DNA from 3 places in the Streptomyces sp. NPDC002619 genome. Region 3 is predicted to be linked to each of the others. Evidence: riboswitches for the same ligand, from Rfam matches in the RefSeq annotation. Region 3 holds a riboswitch; each other region holds the start of a gene.
The links. Region 3 has a riboswitch for cyclic di-AMP ahead of ACFYXB_RS00820 (transglycosylase SLT domain-containing protein). Riboswitches for the same ligand answer to the same signal wherever they lie in the genome.
Positions count from the first base shown of each region.

Region 1 (9,780 bases), on a different contig from region 3:
GATCTGCTCGGGGGCCAGGAACTGCGCCTCGTCCACGATCACGTAGTCGACCCTGCCACCCCGCGACAGTTCCTCCACCACATACCCGTACAGATCCAGACCCGGCTCGGCCTCCACCGCATCGGTCACCAACCCCAGACGAGACGACAACTTCCCCTCCCCTGCACGGTCGTCACGCGTGAAGATCAGACCCTGCAGCCCGCGAGCCGAACGGTTGTGCCCAATTTGAAGCGCCAAAGTCGACTTCCCGCAGTCCATCGTTCCGGAGAAGAACACCAGCTCGGGCATGGGAGGTTGAGCACCTTTCGGCGTGGAACGGGAGAGACGGGCGGCGGAGATTCAGGAGCGTGCTTCGAGCAGCGGCACGAACTGCTCGATGGGGGTCATCGAACCGTGGTTGCCGACCATCGCCGACTCCTTGGGCTCCCGCTCGGAGGCGATGATGAGGACGTCGTCATGAGCGGCGGCGACCACGTCGCCGATGCGCTCGTACACCCGGTCGTCCACCTGCGGACCGAACCAGCCCGCCGCGATCGCCTCGTCCCGCGAGGCCACCCAGAACTGCTCACCGATGACCTCGCGCCAACAGGTCAGAACGTCGCTCGCGGCACCCGGCAGCGCGTAGACGTGGCGGGCCCGGCCCTCGCCGCCCAGCAGGGCGACCCCGGCGCGCAATTCCCAGTCCGCGTCGAAGTCGATGCGGTGCTCCTCGTCGAACGGCACGTCGACCATGCCGTGGTCGGCGGTGACATAGAGCGCGCTGCGCGGCGGGAGCTGCTCGGCGAGACGCTGGACGAGCCGGTCGACGTACATGAGCTGACCGCGCCAGGTGTCGGAGGCGACGCCGTAGCGGTGGCCCGCGCCGTCCAGTTCGGCGTAGTACGTATAGACCAGGGAACGGTCGGCGGCGGCCAGTTGCTCGGCGGCGAGATCCATACGGTCCTCACCGGTCAGCCGCCCGTGAAACGTTCCGCCACTGAGCGCGACCTTGGTGAGCGGGGTGTTCTGGAAGGTGGGCGACGAGACCTGGGCCGCGTGCACGCCCGCCTCGTGGGCGAGTTGGAAGACGGTGGGGTACGGCTGCCAGGTCCGCGGATCGGTGTACGGCTGCCAGCGGAGCTGGTTCATCAGCTCGCCCGTGGCCGGGTCGCGGACCGTGTAGCCGGGCAGGCCGTGCGCGCCGGGCGGCAGTCCCGTGCCGATGGAGGCGAGGGATGTCGCGGTGGTCGCCGGGTAGCCGGCGGTGATCGGACGGCCCGAGCCGCCGCGCGAGCTGCCGAGCAGCGACGTCAGGAAGGGGGCCTCGTCCGGGTGCGCCGTGAGCTGCTCCCAGCCCAGCCCGTCGATCAGGAAGACACAGTTCCGGTCGGCCGCGGTCAGCTCCGGGATGGCCGCGGTCATGCCCGGTACGGACATTCCGGCGGCCAGGGTGGGCAGGAGGTCGGCGAGGGAACCGGTGCCGTACTCGGGGACGGGCGCCGATCCGAGGGCGAGAGGTTCCGGGTGGTCGTCCCAGACGGCGGGCTGGGCTGTCATCAGTCGAGTTCCGCGGTCGCCTCGGAGATGGCCTGCGCGAAGGCGAGCGCCTCGCGCACCGTCTCCGGGCCGTCCCCCGCCTCGCTGACGCGCAGGCTGAGGTCGTCAGCCGTGGAGCTGCCCGTGTAGCCGTGGTCGGCCTCGCAGTTGGGGTCGCCGCAGGCGGCGGGCTCGAGGTCGAGGCGGGCGACGGCACCCCAGCCGATGGTCAGCACGACCTCGCGGGGCAGCGTGCCTGGCGCGTACTGCTCCGGGTTGGCGACGACACGGCTCACCACGACCGAGGAGATCCGGCCGAGCTTCACGGATTCGGTGGACGTCGTGGCGTACGGCGTCGGGGAGGTGCTGTCGGCGGCCTGCTCGTCGGTGTGGCTGACGATGAAGCGATTGCCGGTGATGACCAGCACGGTCACGTGCCGGCGCACCTCGTTCTGGTCGAACGTCGTCTCCTGGTGGACCAGGTACGACCGGACGGGCTCGCCGCCCACGGCGGCCTCCACCGCCTCGGCCACGAGTGCCGGGTAGTAGCCGCTGCGCTCGATCGCCGCCCGCAGCCCCTGGGTCGTCGTACTGGTCTTGGCCATGACGTCCATCCTAATCCGTGGGCGAGGGGGGTCCGGGCCAGTCGCGAAGGTCCGGGCAGCCGGGAACCGCGTCCACGCGTGTGCCGCAGAACGAGCCCCGGCACGATCTCCAGCCGCGCGGCGGCGACGAGACAGGAGACGGCTTTCGTCCCGGCCGCGTCGGCCTCGAAGGCGACCACGACGGGCGGCGAAGCCGTGCCGCCTCTACGGGAACTCCACGGCGGTCCAGGGGATCACCTCCCAGTCCCACCAGCTCCCCTCGGGCAGCCACAGCGCGCCGTCCACGCCCCCCGCCTTTCTTCTTAGTACGCCGGGAGTGTCCGGGGGCCGAGGTCGTCGCGGGCGGGCGGTGGTGCGAGTCGTACGGTGGCGCCCAGGACGCTCAGGCCCCGCGGGGCCACGACCACGGGCTCCAGGGTGACGGCGACGACCTCGGGGTGGTCGTCGACCAGCCGGGACACGCGCAGCAGCAGTTCCTCGAGGGCGGGCGTGTCGACGGGGGTGGACCCGCGCCAGCCGAACAGGAGCGGTGCCGTCCGGATGGACCGCACCAGCGAGGTCGCCTCCCGGTCGGTCACCGGGACCAGCCGGTGCGCCATGTCGTCGAGCAGCTGCGAGGCGGCCCCGGCCAGCCCGAAGGACACCACGGCTCCGACCGCCGGATCGATGACGGCCCGTACGAGGGTGTCCACGCCCCGTGGTGCCATCGCCTGAACCACCGGGCGCAGCTCTTCCGGCTTCCCGAACAGCTCGGTCAACTCGGCGTACGCCCGCAGCAGTTGCTCCTCGTCCGCCAGGTCGAGCCGTACGCCGCCCAGGTCCGCGCGGTGGCGCAGATGCGGGGCGGTGGCCTTGAGGGCGACCGGGTAGCCGAGGGTGCGGGCGGCTTCGGCGGCGGTGTCGGGGGTGAGCGCCGGGATCGCCGAGCGCACCTGGATGCCGTACCGCGCCAGCAGCTCACACGTCTCCTCGGCGCCGGGTGTCAGCCCCTGCCCGCGCGTGAGCAGCCCCTCGATCAGGGCGGCGGCCCCCTTCTCGTCGATGTCCTCGAACTCGGGCACCTTCCCGGGATCGATCACTTCCCGCCGCCACTGCGCATACTTCACGGCTTCGGCGAGGGCCCGGACGGCGCGCTCGGGGGCGGGGTAGGCGGGGATGAGAGCGGTGCCTTCCGGTACCGGCACCACGGTGGGCAGCACCGCACCCGCTCCCGCACCCGCGGTGGGCAGTCGTTGCGCAAGGCGATGGGGGTCCCGCCGCTCGAGCGAAGCCGGTGCCGTACTGACCGCAGCCGACAACGCCTCAGCAAGCCCCCCAAGCTCCACATGCACCACAAGCACCGTCTTCCCAGGCACACCCGCCGAAGCCGAGCGCAACGCCTCCGCCAACTCAGCGTCCCCCCGCACCCCCTCCCCGATCGCCGGAATCGCCGTCACGACCACCGCGTCGCACGACTCGTCCGCCAGCGCCTCGGACAGCGCCCGGTGGAAGTCTTCCGCCGTCGCCCCGGTCGTCAGATCCACCGGACGCGACGGCCGCAACCCCTCCGCCAGGCATTGGTCGTACGTCAGCAGCCCCAGCGACTCGGAGTTCCCGAGGATCGTCACCCGGGGCCCGGCGGGCAACGGCTGACGCGCGAGCAGCAGCCCCGCGTCCACCAGTTCCGTGATCGTGTCGACCCGGATCACCCCGGCCTGCCGCAGCAGCGCGGACACCGTCGCGCGCGGCAACCGCGTCGCCCGTACCGCGTGCCCCTGCGGCGCGGACCCCGCGCCCTGCACCACGACCATCGGCTTCGCCGCGGCCGTACGCCGGGCGAGGCGGGTGAACTTGCGCGGGTTACCGATGGACTCCAGGTACATGAGGACGACGTCGGTGTCGGGGTCGTCGTACCAGTACTGGATGACGTCGTTGCCGGACACGTCGGCCCGGTTGCCTGACGACACGAACGTGGACACACCCGTGACCCCAGTGACTCCTGCCCCGCGCCGGTGCAGCCGGGACAGCAGCGCGATGCCGATGGCGCCGGACTGGGCGAACAGCCCGATCCTCCCCGGGCGCGGCATCTCCGGTGCGAGCGAGGCGTTGAGCCGCACCTCAGAGGAGGTGTTGATGATCCCGAAGGCGTTCGGCCCGATGATTCGCATGCCGTACGTGCGCGCGTGCCGGACGAGTTCGCGCTGCCGCTCGCGCCCGTCGGGACCGCTCTCCGCGTAGCCGGCGGAGACCACCACGAGCCCTTGCACCCCGTGCTCGCCGCACTCGGTGACCACCTGGGGCACCTGCTCGGCGGGGACGGCGACCACCACGAGGTCGACATGGCCGCCGATTTCGCGCACCGAGCGGTACGCCGGCACTCCGTCTACGTCCTTCAGCTCCTCGGGGAAGGCCCTGTTGACCGCGTACAGGCTGCCGGTGAACCCGGCGTCCCTGATGTTGCCGAGGAGGCCGCGGCCGATCCCGCCGGGCGTGCGGCCGACGCCGACGACTGCGACGGAGCCGGGCGCGAGGAGCCGTCGTACGGACCGCGCCTCCGCGCGCTGCTCCCGCGCGCGCTGCACTGCAAGGGACCGGTCGGTGGGTTCGAGGTCGAATTCCAGGCGTACGACGCCGTCCTCGAAGCTGCGCTTCTGGGTGTACCCGGCGTCCGTGAACACCTTGATCATCTTGGTGTTGGCGGGCAGCACCTCGGCGGCGAACCGGCGGATGCCGCGCTCGCGGGCGACGGCCGCGATGTGTTCCAGGAGGGCGGAGGCGACCCCGCGGCCCTGCTGGGCGTCCTGCACGAGGAAGGCGACCTCGGCCTCGTCGGCGGGGGCGGAGGCGGGTGCTCCGCCGGCGCCGATGCGGTCGTAGCGTACGGTGGCGATGAACTCGCCGCCGATGGTGGCCGCGAGCCCCACCCGGTCCACGAAGTCGTGGTGCGTGAAGCGGTGGACGTCCTTGGCGGACAGACGTGGGTACGCCGCGAAGAAGCGGTAGTACTTCGACTCGTCCGAGACCTGCTCGTAGAAGCTGACCAGGCGGTCGGCGTCGTCGACGGTGATCGGCCGGATGCGTGCGGTGCCACCGTCGCGCAGCACCACGTCCGCCTCCCAGTGGGCGGGGTACTCGTGCCGGTCCTGCCGGTCCGCCGGGGTCTGCATGGGCCCCAGAGTACGGCTCGCCAATGACAACGGCGCGAGGCAGTCTGTGGGGAACGGAGTCGGACCGAGGCCGCGGTCCGACTCCACGCCTGGGCGGGACGCAGGACCGCTCCGGGCATGCTTCACCATATGGGAAACTGGTCTAGACAACCCTGAACACTGAAGGGCAGCATCACATGGCTGAGCGCCGCGTCAACGTCGGCTGGGCCGAGGGTCTCCACGCCCGCCCCGCTTCCATCTTCGTCCGAGCCGCCACGGCCGCAGGCGTCCCCGTGACGATCGCCAAGGCCGACGGCAACCCCGTCAACGCGGCCTCCATGCTGGCCGTCCTCGGCCTGGGCGCCCAGGGCGGCGAGGAGATCGTCCTCGCCTCCGACGCCGAAGGCGCGGACGTCGCCCTGGACCGGCTGGCCAAGCTGGTCGCCGAGGGCCTCGAGGAACTGCCCGAGACCGTCTGAACCGTACCGGATTCATACCGGACCGGTACCGGGAAGCCGCGTCGCCCAGCAGGGGTGGCGCGGCTTCCGCGTTTCCGCGGCACATCTGGTGAATTCACCGCGGGACAGACTCAGGACGCACGAATGAGGCGTGCGCCATGAATTCACGGCGCACGCGAGAAAGGTCAGCGGAAATTCACGCCACCCGAATATCCCCTCTTTGTATACGGCGCCCGTGTTAATGCCGCAGGCTCGACATGTTTACGGGGTGTTGCGAGTTCCTCACACGCTCCGCGCCGGGCGCGAATCGCAGCCGGTGCGCGGTCGTCGCGCGCTCGGTGTGCAGCGCCGTGATCGCCCGCGCGCGCTCGCCGTCGCCGCGCGCCACGGCGTCCACGATGGCACCGTGCTCCGCCCAGGACTCCGCGGGGTCGGCGGGCGCCTCGATCGCGTACATCCATGCGATCTTGTGCCGCAACTGGGTGAGCATCGAGGTCAGGGCATGGCTGCCGGAGGCCTGCGCGAGCGTCTCGTGGAACCAGCCGCCCAGCGAGCGCAGGTCCTCGCTGTTGCCCCGCCTGGCCCGCTCCTGGCCCAGCCTGACCAGGCCGCGCAGCACCTTGAGATGCGCCTCGGTACGCCGCTGAGCGGCCCGGGAGGCGCCGAGCGGCTCCAGGAGCATGCGCATCTCCAGCAGGTCGGCGGCCTCCTGCTCGGTCGGTTCGGCGACGCACGCGCCCGCGTGCCGCCGGGTCACCACGAAGCCCTCGGCCTCCAGGGTGCGCAGAGCCTCGCGGACGGGGACGCGCGAGACGCCGTAGCGGCGGGCCAGCAGTTCCTCGGTGAGCCGGCTGCCGCGCTCGTAGACACCTGCGACGATGTCGTCCCGGATCGCCGTGCATACCGAGTGCGCCGGAATACGCATGACCGACCTCCGCCTTAATCCCCGTGAAACGTCGACGATTGACGTGTGTTCTGTGACTCTATTGCAATGAGCCGGAATTTCCGATGGCGGGCCGGAATCCATGGATATTTTTTGGACAGCGGGGGGTCCGAAACGACGAAAGCCCCGGCTCGAGGGAGCCGGGGCCTCGCTGTCGCGCCTTGGGTCGTCAGACGTTCACGCCGTGCTTGCGGAGATAGGCGACGGGGTCGATGTCCGAGCCGTACTCCGGGGTCGTACGGGCCTCGAAGTGGAGGTGCGGCCCGGTCACGTTGCCGGTCGCGCCGGACAGGCCGATCTGCTGGCCGGGGACGACCGTCTGTCCCACCGAGACACCGATCGACGACAGGTGGCCGTACTGGGTGTACATCCCGTCGGCCATCCTGATCACGATCTGGTTGCCGTACGCCCCGCCCCAGCCGGTCGACACGACCGTGCCCGAGCCGACCGCGTGGACGGTGGTGCCGGAGGAGGCGTGGAAGTCGATGCCGGTGTGGGCGCCGGAGGACCACAGGGAGCCGCCGGTCTTGTAGCCGGTGGAGACGTACGAGTTCGCTATCGGCACGACGAAGGCGTTGAGGCGCTTGCGCTCGGCCTCGCGGGCGGCGCGCTCCTTGGCCGCGCGCTCCTTCTTGGCCTCCTGCGCGGCCGCCTTGCGCGCGGCCTGCTCGGCCGCCTTCTCCTCGGCGGCCTGCTTCTGGGCTGCGGCCTGGGCGTCGATCTGCTGGGCGACCGAGTCGCCGAGGGTGACGACGGGGATGAGGCCCGTCTGCTCGGCCGGGGTCTCGGCGGCGAGCGCCGGGGTGGCCGCGAGGGTGCCCATGACGCCGGTGGTGGCGAGGGCCGCGACGCCCGCCGCGCGAGCGGTGGTGCGACGTGTCCGGGTGGGACGGCGGTGCTTCCCGGTGGCGCGGGTGAACGCCATGGAGTGGCTGGTCCTTTCCTTCCTTCTCGCCTACCGGGTTAGCTGACGGGTTCGGAGCAGGAAGGTCTCCTACGGACCCCCTCGCTCGGCGCGGGCGTCCGATTCACCCCAGGGACGTGTGGGTCCCCGGCTCCCCTGGCTCGCGCCGTAGGGGGACTCGGCGATGACTGTCCGGTGCCGCGGGCGCGGCGCACTGCCTGACGAACAGCCCGGACGACGCTAAGCGGGACAAGTTTCAATCCCCAAACCGATCCGGGCTTTTGTAGCGCATCCCACAGGGCAGACAGGCAACCTCCGCCCCAATTCGGACATCTGGGGGAAATGAGAAAGGGCCCTGACAACCCGTCGGTCGTCAGAGCCCCACGCGCGCGTGCACCACACGGGCTCTACGCGTGCTCTACTCGGCGGAGACGACGCTCACTTCGCCGATGCCGAGAGCCTCCACGGGCTCCTTGATCTGCGCCGCGTCGCCGACCAGGACCGTGACCAGCCGTTCCACCGGGAAGGCGTTGACCACGGCGGCGGTGGCCTCCACGGTGCCGGTGGCTGCGAGCTGCTGGTACAGCGTCGCCTGGTAGTCGTCGGGCAGGTACTGCTCGACCTGGTCGGCGAGCGTGCTGGCCACGGCCGCCGCCGTCTCGTACTTGAGCGGCGCCACGCCGACCAGGTTCTGCACGGCGACGTCGCGCTCCGCGTCGGTGAGTCCTTCCGCGGCGAGCGTGCGCAGCACGGTCCACAGGTCCGCCAGCGCCGGGCCGGTGTTCGGGGTGTCCACGGAGCCGCTGATGGCGAGCATCGAGGCGCCTGTGCCGTCCGGGGCGGACCGCAGGACCTGGCCGAACGCGCGCACACCGTAGGTGTAGCCCTTCTCCTCGCGCAGGACGCGGTCCAGGCGGGAGGTGAGGGTGCCGCCGAGGCAGTACGTGCCGAGCACCTGCGCGGGCCACACGCGGTCGTGCCGGTCGGAGCCGACGCGGCCGATGAGCAGCTGGGTCTGGACAGCGCCGGGGCGGTCCACGATGACGACCCGGCCGGTGTCGTCGGCGCTCACCGGCGGCACGGGGCGCGGCTGAGCCTGGGAGCCGGTCCAGTCGCCCAGGGTCTCGCCGAGCAGCTCGTCCAGGTCGATGCCGGTGAGGTCGCCGACGACCACGGCGGTGGCCGTGGCGGGCCTGACGTGCCGGTCGTAGAAGGCGCTTACGGCCACCGCGTCGATCTTCTCGACCGTGTCCTCGGTGCCCTGGCGCGGGCGGGACATGCGCGCGGTCGCCGGGAACAGCTCCTTGGAGAGCTCCTTGGCAGCGCGGCGGGAGGGGTTGGCCAGCTCGTGCGGGATCTCGTCGAGGCGGTTGCGGACCAGCCGCTCGACCTCGCTGTCCGCGAACGCCGGCGCCCTGAGGGCGTCGGCGAGCAGCCCGAGCGCCTTGCCGAGGCGGGAGGCGGGTACCTCCAGGCTCAGCCTGACGCCGGGGTGGTCGGCATGCGCGTCGAGGGTGGCGCCGCAGCGCTCCAGCTCGGCGGCGAACTCCTCGGCGGAGTGCTTGTCGGTGCCCTCGGAGAAGGCCCGCGCCATGATCGTGGCGACGCCGTCGAAGCCGGCCGGCTCGGCGTCCAGGGGCGCGTCGAGGAGCACCTCGACGGCCACGACCTGCTGGCCGGGGCGGTGGCAGCGCAGCACGGTCAGGCCGTTGTCCAGCGTGCCTCGCTCGGGGGCCGGGAAGGCCCACGGCTTCGCCTCGCCCGCGCGGGGCTGGGGGTGGAACTCCATCGCGGCGAGCTCGGTCACTTGGCCGCCTCCTCGTTGTCGTCCTGGTCTGCGGTGGCGCCGGCTTCGACGGTGGCCTCGGACTCCGGGTCCTCGGGGATGCCCGGGTCCTCGGTGTGCTCCGCGGACTCGGCCGACAGCGGCTCGTACACGAGCACCGCGCGGTTGTCGGGGCGCAGCCGGGCCTGGGCGACCTCCTTGACCTCCTCCGGGGTCACCGCGAGGACGCGCTGCACGGCGGTGAGGGCGAGCTGCGGGTCGCCGAACAGGACGGCGTACCGGCACAGTTCGTCGGCGCGGCCCGCGACCGTGCCGAGCCGGTCCAGCCACTCGCGCTCCAACTGGGCCTGGGCGCGCTCCATTTCCTCGGACGTGGGGCCCTCCTCGGCGAAGCGGGCGAGCTCCTCGTCGATCGCGGTCTCGATGACCGGCACCTCGACATCG
Region 1 is NZ_JBIAQV010000019.1:116,502-126,281, reverse strand. Features, by position in the region: gene ACFYXB_RS27000 (thymidine kinase) at 1-288, opposite strand, end outside; gene ACFYXB_RS26995 (alkaline phosphatase family protein) at 340-1,536, opposite strand; gene ACFYXB_RS26990 (DUF5998 family protein) at 1,536-2,120, opposite strand; gene ACFYXB_RS26985 (GNAT family N-acetyltransferase) at 2,423-5,266, opposite strand; gene ACFYXB_RS26980 (HPr family phosphocarrier protein) at 5,443-5,724, shown strand; gene ACFYXB_RS26975 (GntR family transcriptional regulator) at 5,942-6,628, opposite strand; gene ACFYXB_RS26970 (M23 family metallopeptidase) at 6,816-7,571, opposite strand; cyclic di-AMP (ydaO/yuaA leader) riboswitch at 7,585-7,744, opposite strand; gene ACFYXB_RS26965 (M16 family metallopeptidase) at 7,969-9,357, opposite strand; gene ACFYXB_RS26960 (M16 family metallopeptidase) at 9,354-9,780, opposite strand, start outside.
Region 1: linked by a shared signal. The riboswitch ahead of ACFYXB_RS26970 (M23 family metallopeptidase) and the one ahead of ACFYXB_RS00820 (transglycosylase SLT domain-containing protein) in region 3 are both predicted to bind cyclic di-AMP.

Region 2 (9,780 bases), on a different contig from region 3:
GGCGCGCGGCGGCGATCGGCATCGAGCTGTTCGTCGTGGACGACGGCTGGTTCGGCGCCCGCACCAGCGACCGGGCCGGACTCGGCGACTGGACGCCCAACCCCGACCGCTTCCCGCAGGGCCTCAAGCCGCTCGCCGACCAGGTGCACGGCCTCGGGATGCAGTTCGGCATCTGGGTAGAGCCCGAGATGGTCAACCCGGACAGCGAGCTGTACCGGGCGCACCCCGACTGGGTGCAGTACCAAGTCGGGCGAAAGCGGACGGAAATGCGCAATCAGCTCGTCCTCAATCTCGCCCGCGAGGACGTCCAGGAGTACCTCTGGGAGCAGCTCGACGCGCTGCTTTCCAGCGCCCCGATCGACTATGTGAAGTGGGATTTCAACCGCTGCTTCACCGACGCGGGCTGGCCCGGCGAGGCGTACCCGCAGCGCCTGTGGGTCGATCACGTCCGCGCTCTGTATGCCCTGTTGGACCGGTTGAGGGTGGCCCACCCCGGAGTCGCGTTCGAGTCCTGCTCGGGTGGCGGCGGCCGGATCGACCTCGGCGTGACGAGCCGTACGGACCAGGTGTGGACCTCGGACAACACCGATCCGCTTGACCGGCTCGCCATCCAGCACGGCTTCAGCCAGATCCATCCCGCACGGATCATGGCCGCCTGGGTCACCGACAGCCCGAACACCCAGCTCAACGGGCGGGTCAGCTCCCTGCGCTTCCGCTTCGTGAGCGCCATGGCCGGTGTCCTCGGAGTCGGCGGCGACCTCATGGAGTGGACCGAGGAGGAGCTGGCCGAGGCCCGTGAGTGGGTGGAGCTCTACAAGGAGATCCGGCCGGTCGTCCAGCACGGCGAGCTGTACCGGCTGCGGCCCCCGGAGGGCGGGCTGAGCGCGGTGCAGTACGTGCGCGGGGACGAGACGGTCGTCCTCGCCTGGCTCCAGGCCCAGCGCTACGGCGAGCCGGTCCCGGTGCTGCGTCTGCGCGGACTCGATCCCACCGCGTCGTACGAATGCCGCGAAACGGGCGAAGTGCACCGAGGTGCCGTACTTCTGCATCACGGACTCCGTGTCGGACTGCGTGGTGACCTGGATGCGGCAGTCATCCGCCTATGCCGCATCTGAGGTATATGTCCGAATTTCAGCCTTTGTTCAAACTCGCTCCGGAATGTCGGGACGTGGATAAGGTGCGCGTGAGGAGGGTCATATCAGTGACCGTGCGTCGCTGGTCATGCTCACGTAATCGGATTGCGTTTCCCGGGAATTGACGTGGGAAATGCGAGGGGAATTCACGGAGGGTGACCGGGAATTCCCGTAACGGATCAAGCGAAACACGGACAGAGGGAATTTTCTGCTTGTCCCGTCGCGTGCCGCTCGTTTACGTTCGCCACCAATCCGGTCGGATCGCCGAATCCTGCCGCCGCCCGGAGTCCCCACACACTCACCCGTGCTCGGCAGGAGCGGGGGACCCACCAGGTACGACTGCCTGTTCCGGTCTCCGGGACGGCTCGGGGTGAAGTCGCGCTCCCCCGCGCGGCCGGGCAGCTCCAGCCCGAACCCGACAGCTCACCTCGCAGGCGCCGGAGAGGAATTCGCCATGCCCGCGAAGGGTAAGCACCGCCGTCCCAAGACCCAGCGCTTCACCCGATCGATCGCCGTCGCCGGAACCGGCGGCGCCGCCGCGCTGGCACTGCCGCTCATAGGGGCCACGGGAGCCCACGCGGCGACCCCGCAGTCAGTTTCCGGAAAGACCGTCAAGACCGTCCAGTCGGCCCCGGTGGTCCAGAAGAAGGCCGCGGCGACGAATTCCGGCGCCCGCACCTACACCGTGCGGCCCGGCGACTACCTCTCCAAGGTCGCCGAGGAGCAGAGCGTCCGCGGCGGGTGGCCCCGGCTCTACCAGGACAACCGCGCGGTCATCGGCGACGACCCCTCGCTGATCCACCCCGGCCTCAAGCTCACGCTCGGCCACAAGGCCGCGGCGACCCCCGAGCCGGCCGCTCCGGCGCCCTCGCAGTCGTCGAAGCCGTCCCAGACCTCGCAGCCCTCCCAGTCCGCGAAGCCCGCCCCGAAGCAGGCCTCATCGTCCGCGCCGTCGGCCGCGTCGAATGTCTCGGCCCAGGGCACCACCACGAACACGGCCACCGGTGACGTCCTGCCCGTCGCCGGCGCCACCATCGGCACCGGCTACCACGTGGCGGGCAGCATGTGGTCCAGCGGCTACCACACCGGCGTCGACTTCGTCGTCCCGACCGGCACCTCGCTGAAGGCCGTGGGCGCGGGCACCGTCGTCTCGGCGGGCTGGGGCGGTGCGTACGGCAACCAGGTCGTCATCAAGCTGGCCGACGGCTACTACGCGCAGTACGCCCACCTGTCCCAGCTCTCCGTGTCGGCCGGCCAGACCGTGACCGCCGGACAGCAGGTCGGCCTCTCCGGTGCGACCGGCAACGTGACGGGCCCGCACCTGCACTTCGAGATCCGCACCACGCCGAACTACGGCTCGGACGTGGACCCGGTCGCCTACCTCCGCTCGCACGGCGTCGCCGTCTGACCGTCCCGTCCCGCAAGCTGTCGAAGGCCGGACCCGGGTCCCCGGGTCCGGCCTTCGAGGTGTGTGTCTCCGGGCTCAGTCGAAGCGTCAACACGCCTGATCGACCGCCTATTCCCGCGTTGGCAAAGTCTTTAGGAGTGGCTTATCTCACCGTTCGTCAACCCCTTCCTACGATCGCGTAGGTCACATCCGAAGGTGAATCATGGGCCGATGTGGCAGACGATTCGAAGAGTGACAACAGATCAGTGATCGGGTCGTACGTGGCGGTGGGGGACAGCTTCACCGAGGGCGTCGGCGACCCCGGCCCCGACGGGGCGTTCGTGGGCTGGGCGGACCGATTCGCGGTCCTGCTCGCGGACCGGCGGCCCGAGGACGACTTCAAGTACACCAACCTGGCCGTGCGCGGAAAGCTGCTCGACCAGATCGTGGCGGACCAGATTCCGCAGGCCGTGGACCTCGCACCGGACCTGGTGTCCTTCTGCGCGGGCGGCAACGACATCATCCGGCCCGGCACCGACCCCGACGAGGTGGCCGAGCGTTTCGAACGGGCCGTGGCCGAGCTGACGTCCGTCGCCGGCAAGGTCATGGTGACGACAGGATTCGACACCCGCGGTGTGCCCGTGCTCAGGCATCTGCGCGGCAAGATCGCGACGTACAACGGGCATGTCCGGGCCATCGCCGACCGATACGGCTGCCCCGTGCTCGACCTCTGGTCCCTGAAGACCGTCCAGGACCGGCGGGCCTGGGACGACGACCGGCTCCACCTCTCGCCCGAGGGCCACACGCGCGTGGCACTGCGCGCCGGCCAGGTCCTCGGCGTCGAGGTCCCGGCCGACCCCGACCAGCCCTGGCCCCCGCTCCCACCGCGTGGCACGCTGGAGGTCCGGCGCGACGACGTGCACTGGGCCCGCGAGTACCTGGTCCCCTGGATCGGCCGGCGCCTGCGCGGCGAATCCTCGGGCGACCATGTGACGGCCAAGGGTGCCCTGTCCCCGGACGACATCAAGATGCGGATCGCCTCGGTGGCTTGACGGCCTCGCGGGGCTGCGGTGCCGACAAGCGCACCCCGGCCCCGCGGGGGATCCGTCACCGCTCCTGAGCGGTCAACGCCTCCAGCCGCAGCCCGAGTTCCCGGGCGAGCGCCTCGTCCACCCACTCCTGTGCCCGTGAGCGCGGCACCGCGCCCGCGTACGACGTGAGTTGTACGGCGAGTCCGTCGAGGAGGGCGGTCAGACGCAGGGCTGCACCGGCCGGGTCGGGGCAGTCGAAATCGCCCGCCGCCACGCCTTCCGCGATGACCTCGGTGATCGCCGCCTTCCACCGTCGGTCCAGGTCTCGCGCAACCTCCCGCAGAGCGGGTTCGCGCAGCGCCACCGCCCAGCCCTCGATCCACAGCCGCCAGCCCTTGGCCTGACCGGTCGGCGCGTACCAGCGCACGGCCGTCCGCAGCCGCCGCAGCGCACTCGTGCGCCGGCCCAGCAGCTTGCGCAGGTGCGCGAGGTCGTCCTCGGCCGCGTAGGTGAAGGCGGCGGCGACCAGCTTCTCCTTCGTCGAGAAGTGGTAGAGCACCAGCGCGTTGCTCACACCGAGCGCCGAAGCCACGTCCGCGATCCTGACGGCCGCCACGCCTCGCGCCTCGATCTGCCCGATGGCGGCCCGCAGCAGTTCCTCCCGCCGCTCGGCCACACTCAACCGCACTCTCGCCACGCGGTCACCCTATACGGCGACCAGGACATGGCCTGTTACGTCTTGACCTGCTGATGGTCGGTCCAGTAGCGGGGGCCGCCTCTACCGTCGGCCCCCTTCATGCGTCCCGGGTCGGGCTGGTCAGTCCACGAACTGGTAGTCGAGCCTGATGCGGCCGTCCTCGTCCAGGACCAGGAACTCCCGGCCCCCGCCGGTCGCGCGGCCCTCTTCGCGGTGGAAGGACTCCCAGCGGAACGTGATCACGTCCCGCAGGAGCGTGGGGGGCTCCTGGATCCGGAAGACGTACGTCCCCGGCGCAACGAACTCCTCGTACGCACGCGTCACGCGTGCGTGCAGCTCGTCGTGTCCGCGCGCCTCCAGGACGGCGGTGGGGAAGCCGAGGCCCACCGCCGTGTCGTGCATCGCCTGGGGCGGGCGCAGGATGTGCAGGCCGTCCTCCGTCCAGAGGCCGTGCACGGTCTTGCGGCGGGCCTCGGAGTCCGGTTCGTTCCAGACGCCGATGTAGCGCTCGGTCAGGGACTGCGGGTCGATGGCGGGCACGATGCTCCTCGCGTGGATCAGCGGTTTGCCGTGTGGTGCGTGCCGTCGACTCTGCTGCGGTCGTGCTCGTGCCTCAATTCCCGGCAGGGTATGACCCGTCACCGGTACCAGGACCGTCACCGGTACCAACCGAAGCGTTCCTCGATCAGCGGCAGTCGGTCGGCCACGACGGCATGGGCTGCGGCTCGCGGTGTTGTGCCGTCGGTCTCCGCGCGGGCCAGCACGAGGTCGATCAGGGCGCGCATCGAGCGCCGGGTGCGGGCGAACGCCTCCTCGGCGTCGGGGCCGATGTCACCGAACAGGGTCCACCACCACCAGGCGTTCGTACCGGAGTTGACCACCACGTCCGGCAGCACGGTCACCCCGCGCCGCGCGAGCAGCTGCTCCGCCGCCGGGAGCACCGGCATGTTGGCCGCCTCGATGATCCAACGGGCACCTATCCGCTGCTGGTTGGCGGTGTCGACGGCGTACGACACCGCTGCGGGCACCAGCACCTCCGCGTCGGCGGACAGCCAGGCGTCACGAGGCAGTTCGCGGTCACCGGGACGCAGCACGGAGCGGTCCACGGTGCCGTACGCGTCCCGCGCTGCCAGCAGCGCCTCGATGTCGAGCCCGGCCGGGTTGGTGATCGTGCCCTTGACGTCGGCCACGGCGACGACGGTCAGCCCCGCGCGCGTGAGGAAGCGGGCCGTGGCGCCTCCCATGGTGCCCAGGCCCTGCACGGCGACGCGCGTGCCCGTGTACGGCTCTCCGGCGCGGTCCAGGGCCGCGAGCACCGACTCGGCGACCCCGCAGCCGCCGACCAACTCGTCCAGGCCGATCCCGTCCACCTCCACGGCGAACGCGTCGGCGAGCCGCTTGCGGGCCGTCGCCTCGTCGTCGAGCAGCGGATACACGGCCTGGACGGACGACACAAGTCCTGCCTCGGCGGCGGCGCGGTCGACCAGGTCCTGGGTGAGGCCGAGGTCCTCGCCGGTGGTCCACATGGTCTCGATGTACGGCCGCATGGCGCGCAGGTAGCGCACGAGCAGCCCGTACGCCTCCGGGTCCCGTGGATCGCAGTCGATGCCGCCCTTGGCGCCGCCGAGGGGGACGTAGCGGCTCTGCGGGTCGTAGTGCAGGGCCTCCTTCATCGTCATGCCGCGGGCCAGCCCGGTCACCTCGTCCAACGTGCAGCCCGGCCGCATCCGCAGCCCGCCGCTGGAGACACCCCGCACCAGCCGGTCGACGACCAGGAAGCCCCGGCGTCCGGTGACGTGGTCGGTCCAGGTGAGCGACAACAAGGGGGCGGTCATGGTGTCTCCGGACGCTGGATACCGACGATTACTGAATGATGAGTCAGTATCGAAAGCGGGTCGAACCCTGTCAACGTCCGTTCGTCGGGGCGGGACGCGGGACTGTCGGAGGGGCCGACCATAATGGATGGCCTGACCGACTCGACCAGGAGGTACCGTGACCGGTTTGCGTTCCCTGAGCTCCGGGCTCCGCGCGCTGCAACCCGCGGCCTTCGGCGCCGACCCGGGCGGTGAACGCCTGGCGCGGATCCGCAGATCGCCCCACTTCAAGGACGGTGTCTTCCAGAACCCCGGGGGCACCGCCCGCACCCGGCCCTCCGGTTCGATGCTGGACATCGCGAAGGTCTACTTCGACAAGGACCTGCGCCCGCGCCGCGCCCCGCAGGGCACGGTGCCCGTGCACGCCACCACCCTCGCCGACCTGGCCAAGCCGCCCGCCACCGGGCTACGGCTGACCTGGATGGGCCACTCCAGCGTGCTCGCGGAGATCGACGGACAGCGCGTTCTTTTCGACCCCGTCTGGGGCGAGCGCTGCTCTCCGTTCCCCTTCGCCGGACCCAAGCGGCTGCACCCGGCGCCGCTGCCGCTGGCCGCGCTGGGCCCGGTCGACGTGGTGGTCATCTCGCACGACCACTACGACCACCTCGACATGCCCACGATCAAGGAGCTGGCCGGCACGGACACCGTGTTCGCCGTGCCGCTGGGCGTCGGCGCCCACCTGGAGCACTGGGGTGTGTCCGCGGACCGGCTGCGCGAGCTGGACTGGCACGAGACGACCAAGGTGGGCGGACTCACCCTGACCACCGGCCCCGCCCGCCACTTCTGCGGCCGGGGTCTGCGCAACACCCAGCACACGCTCTGGGCCTCGTGGGCCGTCGCCGGCGAGGAGCACCGGATCTACCACAGCGGCGACACCGGCTACTTCGAGGGCTTCAAGGACATAGGCGCCGAGCACGGCCCCTTCGACGCCACGATGATCCAGATCGGCGCGTACAGCGAGTTCTGGCCCAAGAACCACACGGACTGTACCCCACTCCCCGGTGGGTGGCCCGACATACATATGACGCCCGCTCAGGGGATCCAGGCGCACCTTGACCTGCAAGGGGGCAAGCCGCACGGCGTCATGATGCCTATCCACTGGGGCACCTTCACCCTCTCCGTGCACCCGTGGGCAGAGCCCGGCGAGTGGACTAAGGATGCCGCCGAGGAAGCCGAGCAGCCAGCCGCATTTCCCCGGCCGGGCGAACCCTTCGAACCCGCGGGAACACTTCCCGTCGATTCTTGGTGGCGGGCCGTGGCTGCCCCGATCGCACACCCCTGGCGCCGCAGCGAGGCAACGGACGTTGCTCAGGGCCAGGACAATCGCGATCTCGATCTCGCAGGTGAGCGGTGACTCGGGGCAGGAATGAAAGCCTGAACGCAATGACGCAGTCGTTCGCCAAGTTGACGGAGGCCGAACAAAAACAGGCGATCCAGGCGCTCGACGGTCCCCCTCGACGGGGGAGGACTACTGAGGCACGGCAGTACATCCCACTGCCCACTTCACGAAATCCATCCGGCATCCAAGTCGAGACGCGGATCGTCAAGTCCTGACACCGAGGCCCCACCCTTCCGGCCAAAACGGCGGGGTGGGGCTTCCGTATTTCTCACTTGATCTTTAACCTGTGCGGCGTGGACGCGGGGTGGTTGACTTCTTCGTCCGTCGTTTTGCGGGGCCCGGTTTGCCGACTGTGTGCACGTCATGGCGTGGTGTGGGCCGGGTGTTCTTGCGACCGGATGGCCGGCCTGGGCCGGGGCGGGAGGATTTCGGTGCTCCGGTAGGACAGGCCGCCTTCGGGCGGAGGTGCCGGAAATCGCGGCGGACTCGGGCGGGAGTGAGCTTGTCGGACGGGCTCGGTCTCTCCCACGGCCCGCACGGCCCGGTCACTGCGACGCCGCCCACGTCAGGAGGCCGGAACGAGGTCCCGTGCCGGACGGCCGTCCGCGTCGTCGGCTAGGGTCGCGGCATCGGCGGTACCGCCCCCACCAGTCGCTCCACCAACGACCTCCCCAAGCCGCGGAGACCGGCCGGGGAGCCCCCGTAGCCCCGCTCGGCAACCACGTCCTGCGCACCCAACAGCCGGGAGGGTGGCACTCCGCGGCTTCCTCGGCGTTGCGGTCGATCGACGCAGTGGATTCGAGTTCGATCGCGTAGCTACGCGCTACTGGTTCGCTCAGCGGCACCACCCGGTCCCATACCCGATGTGAGCCGCCGAGTCCTCGGATCACATGACCGGGGGTGCGTCGGATCGACAGGCGATCGCGGCTCCGGCGCGCATGACGCCACCGGTGCGGGCGTCGGCTGACGGTGCAGCAGGTCTTCGGTCGGGTCGAAGTGCAGTGTTTGTCCGCCTTTGCCTGCGGTCCATTACGGACACCGCAGAAACTCTCCTGACTCCAGGCGTACTGCTACCCGCCGCCGCAGTGAAACAACGAAGACTTCGCTGTGGGATTCGTTTCGCTGAATGGAATCCACTGTTTGCCCACTTAAAGTAACCCACCGGGTTACGCCCCTTCAAATCCCCCCGGGGGCGTAACCCGGTCGCCTATCTGCCTGAAACAGGCCGATCCCGGATCGGTCTCGGATCACACCCGCCCGTGCGGCGGGAAATGCGTAGAAGGAACGATCACCATGAATGCGAACTCCTCTGTGCTGGTCCGGCGGTCACGCACGTGCCTGGCCGCTGTCGCCGTTGCCGGAGCACTGGGACTGCTCAGTGCGTGCGGCGGATCGTCACACCCAAAACCATCGGGTGCACTGAGTCCCGGCACTGGCCAGACCCTGCCTGGAACGCCCGGTGCCTCCGGAACGGGCGGTACGGTCAGCCCACCACCAATCACGCCCTCGACCTCACCTACCGCCAGCCAATCGTCCGCTCCGGCGGCCGCCAACGCGGTGACGATCAAGAACCTTGCGTTCTCCCCGGCCAAACTGACGGTCAAGGCGGGCACGAAGGTGACCTGGACCAACACCGACCCCGACACTCACACCGTCACCAGCAAACAAGGATCGGGCGGGCCGCTGAAGTCGGCAGGCCTAGCCACCAACGCCACCTACAGCTACACCTTCACCAAACCCGGCACCTACGCCTACGACTGCACCATCCACCCGTTCATGACCGCCACCGTGGAGGTGACCCCATGACCGGACCCCCCACGACTCCAACGGCGACGGCGAGCACGGCATGTCCCGCCGTCAGCTCATGCGGCACTCCGCCTGGTTCGGTGACGCCGTCATCCTGACAGTCACCGGGGGAGAGGTGATCAGCCATATCCCCGGTTCGACGGACCCCATCCCGGCGGGCAGCGCAGACCTGCGATTCGTGCAGATTTCCGACAGCCGCATCGGCTTCCATGGCCCGGCCAACCTGAATGTCGCCGGAACGTTCACCGCAGCGATCAACCAGGTCAACTTCCTCGGATTCCGCCCCGACTTCGTCATGCACAGCGGCGACCTGACACGCCTTTCCACCCCCGCCCAGTTCGACCAGGTCAAGCAGATGCTGTCGCAGCTGCGCACGGACCGGATCTTCACCGTGCCGGGCTAGCACGACTCGATCGGAGACAACGGACGCGCATACCGACAAACTTTCGCCAAAAACACCCTCGGCGACGGCTGGTACAGCTTCGACATCCACGGTGTGCACTTCATCGCGCT
Region 2 is NZ_JBIAQV010000027.1:76,014-85,793, forward strand. Features, by position in the region: gene ACFYXB_RS31685 (alpha-galactosidase) at 1-1,115, shown strand, start outside; cyclic di-AMP (ydaO/yuaA leader) riboswitch at 1,423-1,583, shown strand; gene ACFYXB_RS31690 (peptidoglycan DD-metalloendopeptidase family protein) at 1,588-2,541, shown strand; gene ACFYXB_RS31695 (SGNH/GDSL hydrolase family protein) at 2,787-3,572, shown strand; gene ACFYXB_RS31700 (TetR/AcrR family transcriptional regulator) at 3,628-4,248, opposite strand; gene ACFYXB_RS31705 (hypothetical protein) at 4,369-4,788, opposite strand; gene ACFYXB_RS31710 (Glu/Leu/Phe/Val dehydrogenase dimerization domain-containing protein) at 4,905-6,083, opposite strand; gene ACFYXB_RS31715 (MBL fold metallo-hydrolase) at 6,241-7,476, shown strand; partial or broken gene ACFYXB_RS31720 (transposase) at 7,741-7,992, opposite strand; gene ACFYXB_RS31725 (cupredoxin domain-containing protein) at 8,959-9,267, shown strand; gene ACFYXB_RS31730 (metallophosphoesterase family protein) at 9,308-9,670, shown strand; gene ACFYXB_RS31735 (metallophosphoesterase family protein) at 9,764-9,780, shown strand, end outside.
Region 2: linked by a shared signal. The riboswitch ahead of ACFYXB_RS31690 (peptidoglycan DD-metalloendopeptidase family protein) and the one ahead of ACFYXB_RS00820 (transglycosylase SLT domain-containing protein) in region 3 are both predicted to bind cyclic di-AMP.

Region 3 (9,780 bases):
GGCTCCGGTTTGGGGGGCATCACCGGTGGCGGTCCGAACACCCCGGTGGGTGCCTGGACCGTCCCCGGGGTCGGGAGCGTCGGCACGTCGTCCCGCGCCGGCTCCCCCACAGCCGCCATCCCCACCGGGTCGCTCGCGAACTGGCTGGAGCCGTCGGGGTTCACCTGGAGCGGGACGACGTAGCCGATGCGGTCGTCGTGGATCGTGGCCAGGACGGGGTGGCCGTTCGTGAGGGCGAGGTGGTGGAGGTGGTCGAGGACGGCCTGCTGGATCTCCTCACCCGGCGCCGCCACCAGCCGTACCCCGTCGGCCGTCGCCCCTGCCGCGCCGGTCACCCGGACGTCGACCGGCGTCACCGAGTGCCCGGCGCCCCACTGTTCCCGCTTCCCCTCGCGGCTGAGTCGAGACATCGGTCCCCTCACTCCCCCGGCGTCACGATCCGGTCGTACACGTGCGTATGTCGAGTCTCTCCCGCTCGCCACGGCTCCCGCGTCACCACGACGTCACAGACTCGCACCAGGAACTCGTTCGTCACCGGACGGACAGGGTTATGTGTGTGTACATATAATGCACACACACTGATGCTGGTACGCCGATCACCTGGGGGACCCATGACCCGCCGCTTCCTGTTCGTGCTCGGCAGCGCCCGGCACGACGGCAACACCGAGCTGCTCGCCCGCAAGGCCGCCGAGCAGTTGCCCGCCGATGTCGAGCAGCAGTGGATCAGCCTCGCCGAGCACCCCTTGCCCGACTTCGAAGATCTGCGGCACGACAACGACCACGTCCGGCCGCCGGCGGACAGCGCCACCGGTCTCCTCCTCGACGCCACGCTCGCCGCGACGGACCTCGTGATCGCCTCGCCCCTGTACTGGTACTCCGTGTCCAGCCACACCAAGCGCTACCTGGACCACTGGTCCGGCTGGCTGCGCACGCCCGGCGTCGACTTCAAGGCGACCCTGACCGGACGCGCGCTCTGGGGTGTCACCGCGCTCGCACACGAGGAGGGGGAGGTCGCCGACCCGCTGATCGGCACGCTCAACCACACGGCCGCGTACATGGGGATGCGGTTCGGTGGAGTGCTGCTGGGCAACGGCAGCGCGCCCGGCCAGGTCGTGCGGGACGAGGCGGCGCTGGCACGCGCGAAGACGTTCTTCGCCCAGCAGGCACCGCTCGCCCGCTTCCCCTACGAGGCGGCAGCCGCCGTGTAGGCCGCTACGCGGTGATGTCCTTCGTCGTGAACCGTGCCCACGCCGCCGTACCGAACACCACGGCGTACAGGGCCTGGAGGCCGAGGTTCTTGACCAGGTCGTCCCAGTACACGGGGTCGCGCATCAGGTCGGCGAAGGACAGCCAGTAGTGCGAGAAGAAGTACGGCTGGAGCGCGTGCAGCTGGGGGATCTGGTCGAGGATCTGCACGGTGATCAGCAGGCCGACCGTCGTCGCCATCGCCGCGATGCCACTGTTGGTGAGGGTCGAGACGAACAGGCCGAGGGCCGCGATGCCAGTCAGTGACGCGGCTACGACCAGGGCGATCAGCAGCGCCCGGCCGAGCCCCTCGGCGAAGGTGATCTGGGTGCCGGAGATGGTCGTCAGGTCACCGAGCGGGAAGAGCAGCGCGCCGACGATCAGTGCGGAGACGGCGACCACGAGGGTGCCCACCAGGCAGAAAGCCATCGTGGTCGCGTACTTGGTGAGCAGCAGGCGGGTGCGGCCGGCGGGGGCGACCAGGAGGTAGCGCAGGGTTCCCGCGTTGGCCTCGCCCGCGATCGCGTCGCCCGCCACGACACCGATCGCCATCGGCAGGAAGAAGGGGGAGCGTCGCGGCGAGCGCCGTGAACACCAGGAAGAGGCCGTTGTTGGTGATCTGCGCGATGAACGCCGGGCCACCCTCGCCGCCGCCCCGGCCGGCCGGTGAACCACCCCCCGTCTCGATCCTGACCGCGATCCCGACCAGAATCGGTACGGCGGCCAGCACGCCGAGCAGCGCGAGCGTGCGCCAGCGCCGGAAGGTGGTGACCAGCTCGCTGCGCAGGAGCCCGAAGGTCCACAGCGGGCTCGGAGCGCGTACGGCCGTCGACCCGCCCTCGGCCACCCCGACTTCAGCCTGCGACATCGAAGCCCTCTCCGGTCAGTGCCACGAACGCGTCCTCCAATGAGGCCCGTTCGACCCCGAAGCCGCGGACGCGGACGCCGGCCGACACCAACGCGGCGTTGAAGTCGGCGAGTTCGCCCTCCGGCGGTTCTCCGGTCACCCGGTCCTCGGTGACGACGACGTCGGCGACCCCGTGTTCCTTAAGCACCCGGGCCGCGTTCACCGGATCGGGCGTGGTCACGACCAGCCGGCCGCGCGCCCCGGCCGCCAGGTCCGCCACCGCGCCCTGGGTGATCAGCCGCCCCTGTGCCATCACGGCGGCGTGCGTGCACACCTGCTCGATCTCGTCGAGGAGGTGCGAGGAGAGGAAGACGGTCGTCCCGTCGGAGGCCAACTCCCGCACCAGGGAGCGGATTTCCCGCATGCCCTGCGGATCGAGGCCGTTGGTCGGCTCGTCGAGCACGAGGAGTCTGCGCGGCTGGAGCAGCGCGGCCGCGAGACCGAGGCGCTGCTTCATACCCAGGGAGTAGGCCCGGGCCTTCTTGCCCGCGGCGGCCGTCAGACCCACCCGGTCCAGCGCGGCGGCGACGCGGGTGCGCCGGGTGCGCGGGTCGGCGGTCGGGTCGGCCGCGTCGTACCTGATCAGGTTGTCCCGGCCGGAGAGAAAGCCGTACAGAGCGGGGCCCTCGATGAGCGCGCCGACCTGCGGCAGTACGGCGCGTGCGGAGCGCGGCATGGGGCGACCGAGCACCTGTGCCGTGCCGGAGGTGGGCTCTATGAGGCCCATCAGCATGCGGATGGTGGTGGTCTTGCCGGAGCCGTTCGGACCGAGGAAGCCGAAGACGCTGCCCGCCGGGACGGTCAGGTCGAGACCGTCGACGGCGAGCTGTCCGCCGCGGTAGCGCTTGGAGAGGCCGCGGGTGTCGATCACGCTCGCCTCGCTCGCGCGGGCGTCACCCTCTCGCGTGTCTCCCGTCTCCTGCTCCGTGACGGACGGTTCGTCCACGGCTCCCTCGATTCGTCGTGCCGGCAGGGTACCTACTTGCCCGTGTTCGCCGCCTGGACCAGGGCGTCCTTGGTCACGGCACCGACGTACACCTTGCCGTCGTCCGTGATCAGGGCGTTGATCAGACAGGTGGAGAAGACCGTGCCCTTGCCGAACTTGCCGCTCACCTGGTCACCGAGCGAGCCGAGGAATCCACCCATGTCGCCGCCGGCCGCGCCGGACGGCACGCCGCCCTTGGTGCCGGTGTCGAAGGTGGCGATGGCGTTCCAGCCCTCACCGATGACGCCAGAGCCCTCCGGGCCCCCGGAGCCGTTCCCGAAGCCCTTCTCGAAGCCCTTGGCGAAGTCGTCCCCGGGCTTGGCGGACGGTGCCGGGGCGGTCTTGTCGGCGTGGTCGGCCCGGTCGTCCTCAGTGACCTTGGCGCCCTTGGGCGGGGTGAAGTCGAACGTCGATGCGGCCGGCTTGGCAAAGCTGACCTGGGTGAAGCCCGCGTCGAGCACGGCGGCACCGCCGCTCGACGGGGTCAGCGTGAACTTCAACGGCATACCGGTCTTCGCGTCGACGGCGATACTGATCGCGCCGACCGTGGTGCCGGACTGCTTGGGCTTGATCAGCAGCTTGTAGGCGTCGCGGCCGGCCACCTGCACGGTGCCGTCGACGGTCACGGACGTCGTGTCGTCGACCGACTTCAGAGCCTCGTCGGCGAAGTCGCCGGGCGTGCCCGGAGTCTCGTGCTTCGGCTGCTTGCCGGCCTCGTCCGTGGTCTCGTGGTAGACCTGGTTCGACTTGCTGTCGTAGCCCCACACGTCCTTGCCGTTGTGGATGAGGCTGTACTCGGCGGCGCTCTCGATCAGCGAGAGCTTCTGCCGGTCCGGGCCGTCGGCGGCGACGCGCAGGGTGTGCGTGCCGGTGGCGAGTTCGGTGAGCTTGGTGGTCGGGTCGGCGGACGATCCGTCGCCCGATGGGGTCGCGCCGGAGACCAGGCTGTTCTCCAGACCGCCCAGGTCGGGCAGGCCCAGGTCCGTGCTGACCTTCACCGTGCCGGACAACTGCTGGACGTCCGACTTGGCGATCTTCTCGATGAGCTGCTGCGCGGTGATCTTCGGGAGATTGGGGTCACCGGAGTCGGCGAGCGCCGGGACCAGCCCGATGGTCGCCGCCGCTACCCCCACCACCGCGACCGGGACGACGTACCGAGCGGCCTTGCGGCGCCCGGAGCGCAGGTCCTCGACCTCCTCGGCGCCCGTGGTGTCGTCGGATTCGTACGGTGCCATGTGTGCCTTACCTCCGTCGTCGGCGGCGGCTGCCCTCGCACTTTCCCACCCTGAGCCGCCATTCTCACCCGAATCGGTGAGGAGTGGTGATTTCCGTGGTATCCATCTCACCAAATCCCCCACGGAAAGACGTCAGTCCTCGGGCTCAACTCCGCGTACACCTCCGGTATGACACGGGGTGGGCAGGGCCGGCCTTGACCCGTAGGGGTCGGGGCGGCGGGGGGACCGCGATGAGCGGACCGGGGTGCAGGGGGCGGAGCCCCGCTGGGGTGCAGGGGGCGGAGTCTCGCTGGGGTGCAGGGGCGAAGCCCCGCCAGGGGTGCAAGGGACGGAGTCCCCGCCGGGGTCCGGGGCGGAGCCCCGTGGCGGCCACCTCTCGGCCCACCGAGCCGGGCGGGCGGGCAAGGTCCGGGGCCCGGGGCGGAGCCCCGTGGCGGGCACCTCTCGGCCCACCGAGCCGGGCGAGCGGGCAAGGTCCGGGGCCCGGGGCGGAGCCCCGTGGCGGGCACCTCTCGGCCCACCGAGCCGGGCGAGCGGGCGAGCGGGCGAGCGGGCGAGCGGGCGAGCGGGCGAGCGGGCGAGCGGGCGAGCGGGCAAACTACCCAGCCCGGTGCACCACCGCATCGCACAGCTCCAGCAGCGCGTCCTTCGCATCGCAGGACCGCAACGGAGCCAGCGCCGCCCGCGCGTCCTCCGCGTACCGCACGGTGTCCCGCCGAGCCTGCTCCAGCGCCGGATGCGCCCGCAGCGCGGCCAGTGCGGCAGCGTGCCGCGCGTCGTCCGTGAGGTCGGAGTCGAGCAGCTCGCACAGCGCGATGTCCTCGGCCAGCCCCAGCCGCGCCGCCCGCTCCCGCAGCCGTAGCACAGGAAGGGTCGGCACGCCCTCCCGCAGATCCGTACCGGGCGTCTTCCCGGACTCCCGCGTGTCGGACGCGATGTCGATCACGTCGTCCGCCAGCTGGAAGGCGACCCCGAGCCGCTCGCCGTACTGCGTGAGCACGTCCACGACCGTCTCGTCGGCCCCCGACATCATCGCCCCGAAGCGGCACGACACCGCGATCAGCGACCCCGTCTTGCCACCCAGCACGTCCAGGTAGTGCTCGACCGGATCCCGGCCGTCCGAGGGCCCCGCCGTCTCCAGGATCTGCCCGGTCACGAGCCGTTCGAACGCGAGGGCCTGGACCCGGACGGCCTCCGGCCCGAGGTCGGCGAGGATCTGTGAGGCCCGGGCGAACAGGAAGTCACCGGTGAGGACCGCGACCGAGTTCCCCCAGCGGGTGTTCGCGCTGTCGACCCCGCGGCGCACCGCCGCCTCGTCCATCACGTCGTCGTGGTACAGCGTCGCGAGGTGGGTCAGCTCGACCACGACGGCCGAGGGTACGATCCCCGGCGCGTACGGGTCGCCGAACTGCGCCGCGAGCATCACGAGCAGCGGCCGGAACCGCTTCCCGCCCGCCCGCACCAGGTGCTGCGCGGCCTCCGTGATGAACGGGACCTCGCTCTTGGTGGCTTCGAGCAAGCCTTCTTCGACAGCCGTCAATCCGGCCTGGACATCGGCTTCCAGAGCCTGGTCCCGCACGCTCAGCCCGAACGGCCCGACGACGGTCACGAGGGGTCTCCTGTCTGCTGGTGTCTGCTGGCGATTACACGGTTTGTCGATAGGTCGGTGCCATCACTCGAGTCAGCGTATCCGGTTGGGTTTGGATCACCGATAGCGCCCACCCGGCCAGCCCGGGCGGTATCGCATCACGGCCGATATGTCGTTGATCAGCTGATACGGCTGATACAACCGATATTTCTCGACTCCATGGGACCTGACACCTTTTAGTCCGCATAGCCTCACCCGCACAGCGGCGACGGCGACGGGGCACCACCTCCGCGTATCCGCAGGTCCTCCTTGTACGACCCGGCCCCGCCCGCCGTCCCACAAGGACCTCCGCATCCCCCTCCCGGACGGCACCCGACTGCACGCGCGCGTGGCATCCCGCGCCGACAACACCTGGCACGCACGGACAACGGGTCCGCCGGACGGCATCGCGCCCGCCGAGCGGCCCGGCGCGCAGGACCGCGCAGCCCCGGCGCGACGGCAACGTCGGATATTCGGCACCTCCCACGGACAACGACTGCGGCGACTGCGGCGACAGCCGCCACCACGACAACGACCGGCAGTACGCGGGAGGTTCCACCCACGCCGCCTCAGCTCGCATGCCTACCCACCCCCACCGAACGTGAGCAGCATCACGCACGATCTCCGAGGCCGCCCCCGCCGGAAAACATTGACCGCTCGGACGTGAGAAAAGCGAATTCCGCAACCCTAAGTGCGATGTGTCCGTTTTGCCGCTATAAGCATCCCAATTCCCCTTAGTGGGAAATGCGTTAAGGCCGGAGCAAAGGTGAGTTAGGTCACTTCCGACCTCCAGGCGGAATACCTGGCGCAACCCCCTCCCGCCCTTGCCCAGAGCGCGAGTTGACCCTTGGCAGCCGCAAAGGATCAAGTGCCTCATACGCACCAGACCAAGGTCAATTGGTACGAGCTGCGAATCCGGCACTTGTTCCGGACATGTGCTCTCGCATAGCTTCCCGATCTATCGGGCGAACGCCGAATCCTGCCGGCGCCCGACATGACCCATCGACAAACTCATTCACGTACGGCAGGAGCGGGGGACCCAGGTAAGTCGCCGGACCGGAACGACACCCGTCGTACCGAAACGGCTCGGGGTTAAGTCGTGTCGCCTTGCGGCGGCCCGGCCGGGCACCTCCCAGCCCGAACCCGACAGCTCACCTCGCAGGCGCCGGAGAGGAAGTTCGCAATGCCCGCTGCCGCTCAGCACCGCCGTACCCGCACCACGCGCCTCATGCGCACCCTCGCCGTCGCAGGCACCGGCGCCGCCGTGCTCGCCCTCCCGCTCATCGGCGCGGCCAGCGCCTCCGCGGCCACCCCCACGGCCACGACGCCGTCCACCACCCTGGCCGGATACCCGAACAACCTCGACGGCTGGATCCGCGAGTCGCTCGCCATCATGGCGGAGAAGCACATCCCCGGCTCGTACAACGGCATATACCGCAACATCATCCGCGAGTCCGCCGGCAACCCGAAGGCCATCAACCTCTGGGACTCCAACGCGGCCAAGGGCATCCCGTCCAAGGGCCTGCTCCAGGTGATCGACCCGACGTTCAACACGTACCACGTGGCCGGCACGTCGTTCGACATCTACGACCCGGTCGCCAACATCACCGCCGCCTGCAACTACGCCGCCGCGCGGTACGGCTCGATCGACAACGTCTTCGGCGCCTACTGAGCCACGGTCTCACCGCTCACGCGAACAGTCTCTCGAGGACGACGGCGATGCCGTCGTCCTCGTTCGACAAGGTGACCTCGTCGGCCAACGCCTTGAGTTCGGGGTGGGCGTTGGCCATCGCCACTCCGTGGGCGGCCCAGTCGAACATGGGGATGTCGTTGGGCATGTCCCCGAAGGCGATGGCCTGGTGCGGACCCAGCCCGAGATACTCGGCGGCCAGCGCCAGGCCCGTCGCCTTGGTGATGCCGCAGGGCTGGAGTTCGACGGTCCCGGGCCCCGACATGGTGACCGTCGCGAGGGAGCCCACGACCGAGCGCGCCGTGCACGCCAACTCGTCGTCGGACAGGGTGTGGTGGCGCAGTAGAACCTTGCTGATGGGTGCGCACCAGAGGTCGTCGCGCCGGTCCACCCGCACGGCGGGCAGGGTCGGGTGGGGCATCAGATAGCCGGGCTCGATGAGCGTGAGCCCGTCCACCCCGTCCTGGTCGACCGCCGCGTACACCTGTCCCACCTCGGCCTCGATCTTGCCGAGCGCGGTCTCGGCCAACTCCCGGTCCAGGGTGACCGACCACAACAGGCGGTCCCTGCCGGCGTCGTAGACCTGCGCGCCCTGTCCGCACACCGCGAGGCCCGAACAGCCGAGGACGTCGAGCAGCGGCCGTACCCTCGGTGCCGGCCGGCCCGTCACCACGAGGTGCCGGGCACCGGCCCCAGTCACCCGCGCGAGCGCAGCGAGGGACCGGTCGGAGAGGGTGTCGTCACCACGCAGGAGCGTTCCGTCCAGGTCGGTGGCGACGAGAGAATATCCGGGGGGTACGGCCATGATCAGAGAATACGGACAACGCGCCCGTCACACTCACCCCGATGTCCTCGGCTGTTCAACTCCCGGTGCCACACGGTAGGTTGCCCCTCCGCACTTTCTGCACGGTGCGGCTCGGCAACGTGGCCGAGGACCCGTGCGGTGGACTACTGCACGCGGGTTCCTCGAGTGGAAGCGGGGCGCCGAGGCCGACGTGTGGCTCAGCCGTGGGCCGCCGCAAGGTGCTTCGTCAGGCGCGGGGAGGCGAATTCCGTGCCGCAGACGAAGCGCATCACCGGGCCGTAGGACGCGGCCGCCGGGAGGCCGGTGACGTACAGGCCCGGTACCGAGGAGACGTAGCCGGCACCGAGCTTCGGGGCGCCGCGGCTCACCGCCAGCTCCGTCCGCAGCTCGTGGCCGAGGAAGTCCATCGCGGCTATGTCCACGCGGTAGCCGGTGGCCGAGATGACGTGGTCGGCGGCGAGCCGACGGGTCTCGCCGGTGTGGGTGTGCACGGTGAGGACCGGGCTGCCGTCGGGGGCTTCCGCGTCCACCACCCGGTCGACCTCCTCGACCCGCACCTTGCCCTCGAAGCGGTCGCGCAGCCACCAGGCGCCGAGCGGGCCGAGGACCCGGCGGACCAGGTAGTGGCGGGTCCGGGCCGGGAGGTAGCGGTAGGGGTGGGGGTAGTAGCTGAGCGCCCGCAGGGACCAGGCGCGGCCGAAGGGGGACTCGGGGCGCAGCTTGGGCTGTTCCCAGGGCGGGGCACCGAAGGCAACCTTGCCACGGCCGCGCGAGACCACCCGCACCTGTGCGCCCGCCTCCGCCGCCAGCGCCGCCGTCTCCAGCGCGGACTGCCCGGCGCCGACGACGATCAGTTCCTTGCCGGAGAACCGGCCGAGGTCGTGGTGCTGGGAGCTGTGCGACACGGGGCCGGTGGGCGTGGGCCCGTCCGCCGCCGCGCCCGCCAGCTCCGCCGGAAGGTGGGCCAGCCCCGACAGACCCGTGGCGACGACGACCGCGCGGGCGGTGAACAACTCCCCTGAGTCCAGCTTGAGTTCGAAACCGCCCCCCTTCCGCCGGGCCAACAGGCCCTGACGGGTGGTGATCCTCGTGGTGCCGTTGACCGCGGGCCGTTTGCGCCTCACGAACGCCTCGCGGTTCTTGGCGACCACCGGGAAGCGGGCCTTGTCGGCGAACTCCACGATGTCGTCGTACGACCGCGGGAAGGCCGCCTCCGGACTGGGGATGCCGTGTTCCACGCACAGTTCGTGCAACCCCTGCTTGCTGGCCAGGCGGCGCGGGAGGCC
Region 3 is NZ_JBIAQV010000001.1:155,090-164,869, reverse strand. Features, by position in the region: gene ACFYXB_RS00850 (tetratricopeptide repeat protein) at 1-410, opposite strand, end outside; gene ACFYXB_RS00845 (flavodoxin family protein) at 612-1,208, shown strand; partial or broken gene ACFYXB_RS00840 (ABC transporter permease) at 1,213-2,113, opposite strand; gene ACFYXB_RS00835 (ABC transporter ATP-binding protein) at 2,100-3,098, opposite strand; gene ACFYXB_RS00830 (outer membrane lipoprotein carrier protein LolA) at 3,131-4,372, opposite strand; gene ACFYXB_RS00825 (polyprenyl synthetase family protein) at 4,971-5,981, opposite strand; cyclic di-AMP (ydaO/yuaA leader) riboswitch at 6,993-7,179, shown strand; gene ACFYXB_RS00820 (transglycosylase SLT domain-containing protein) at 7,183-7,671, shown strand; gene ACFYXB_RS00815 (HAD family hydrolase) at 7,688-8,494, opposite strand; gene ACFYXB_RS00810 (FAD-dependent oxidoreductase) at 8,692-9,732, opposite strand.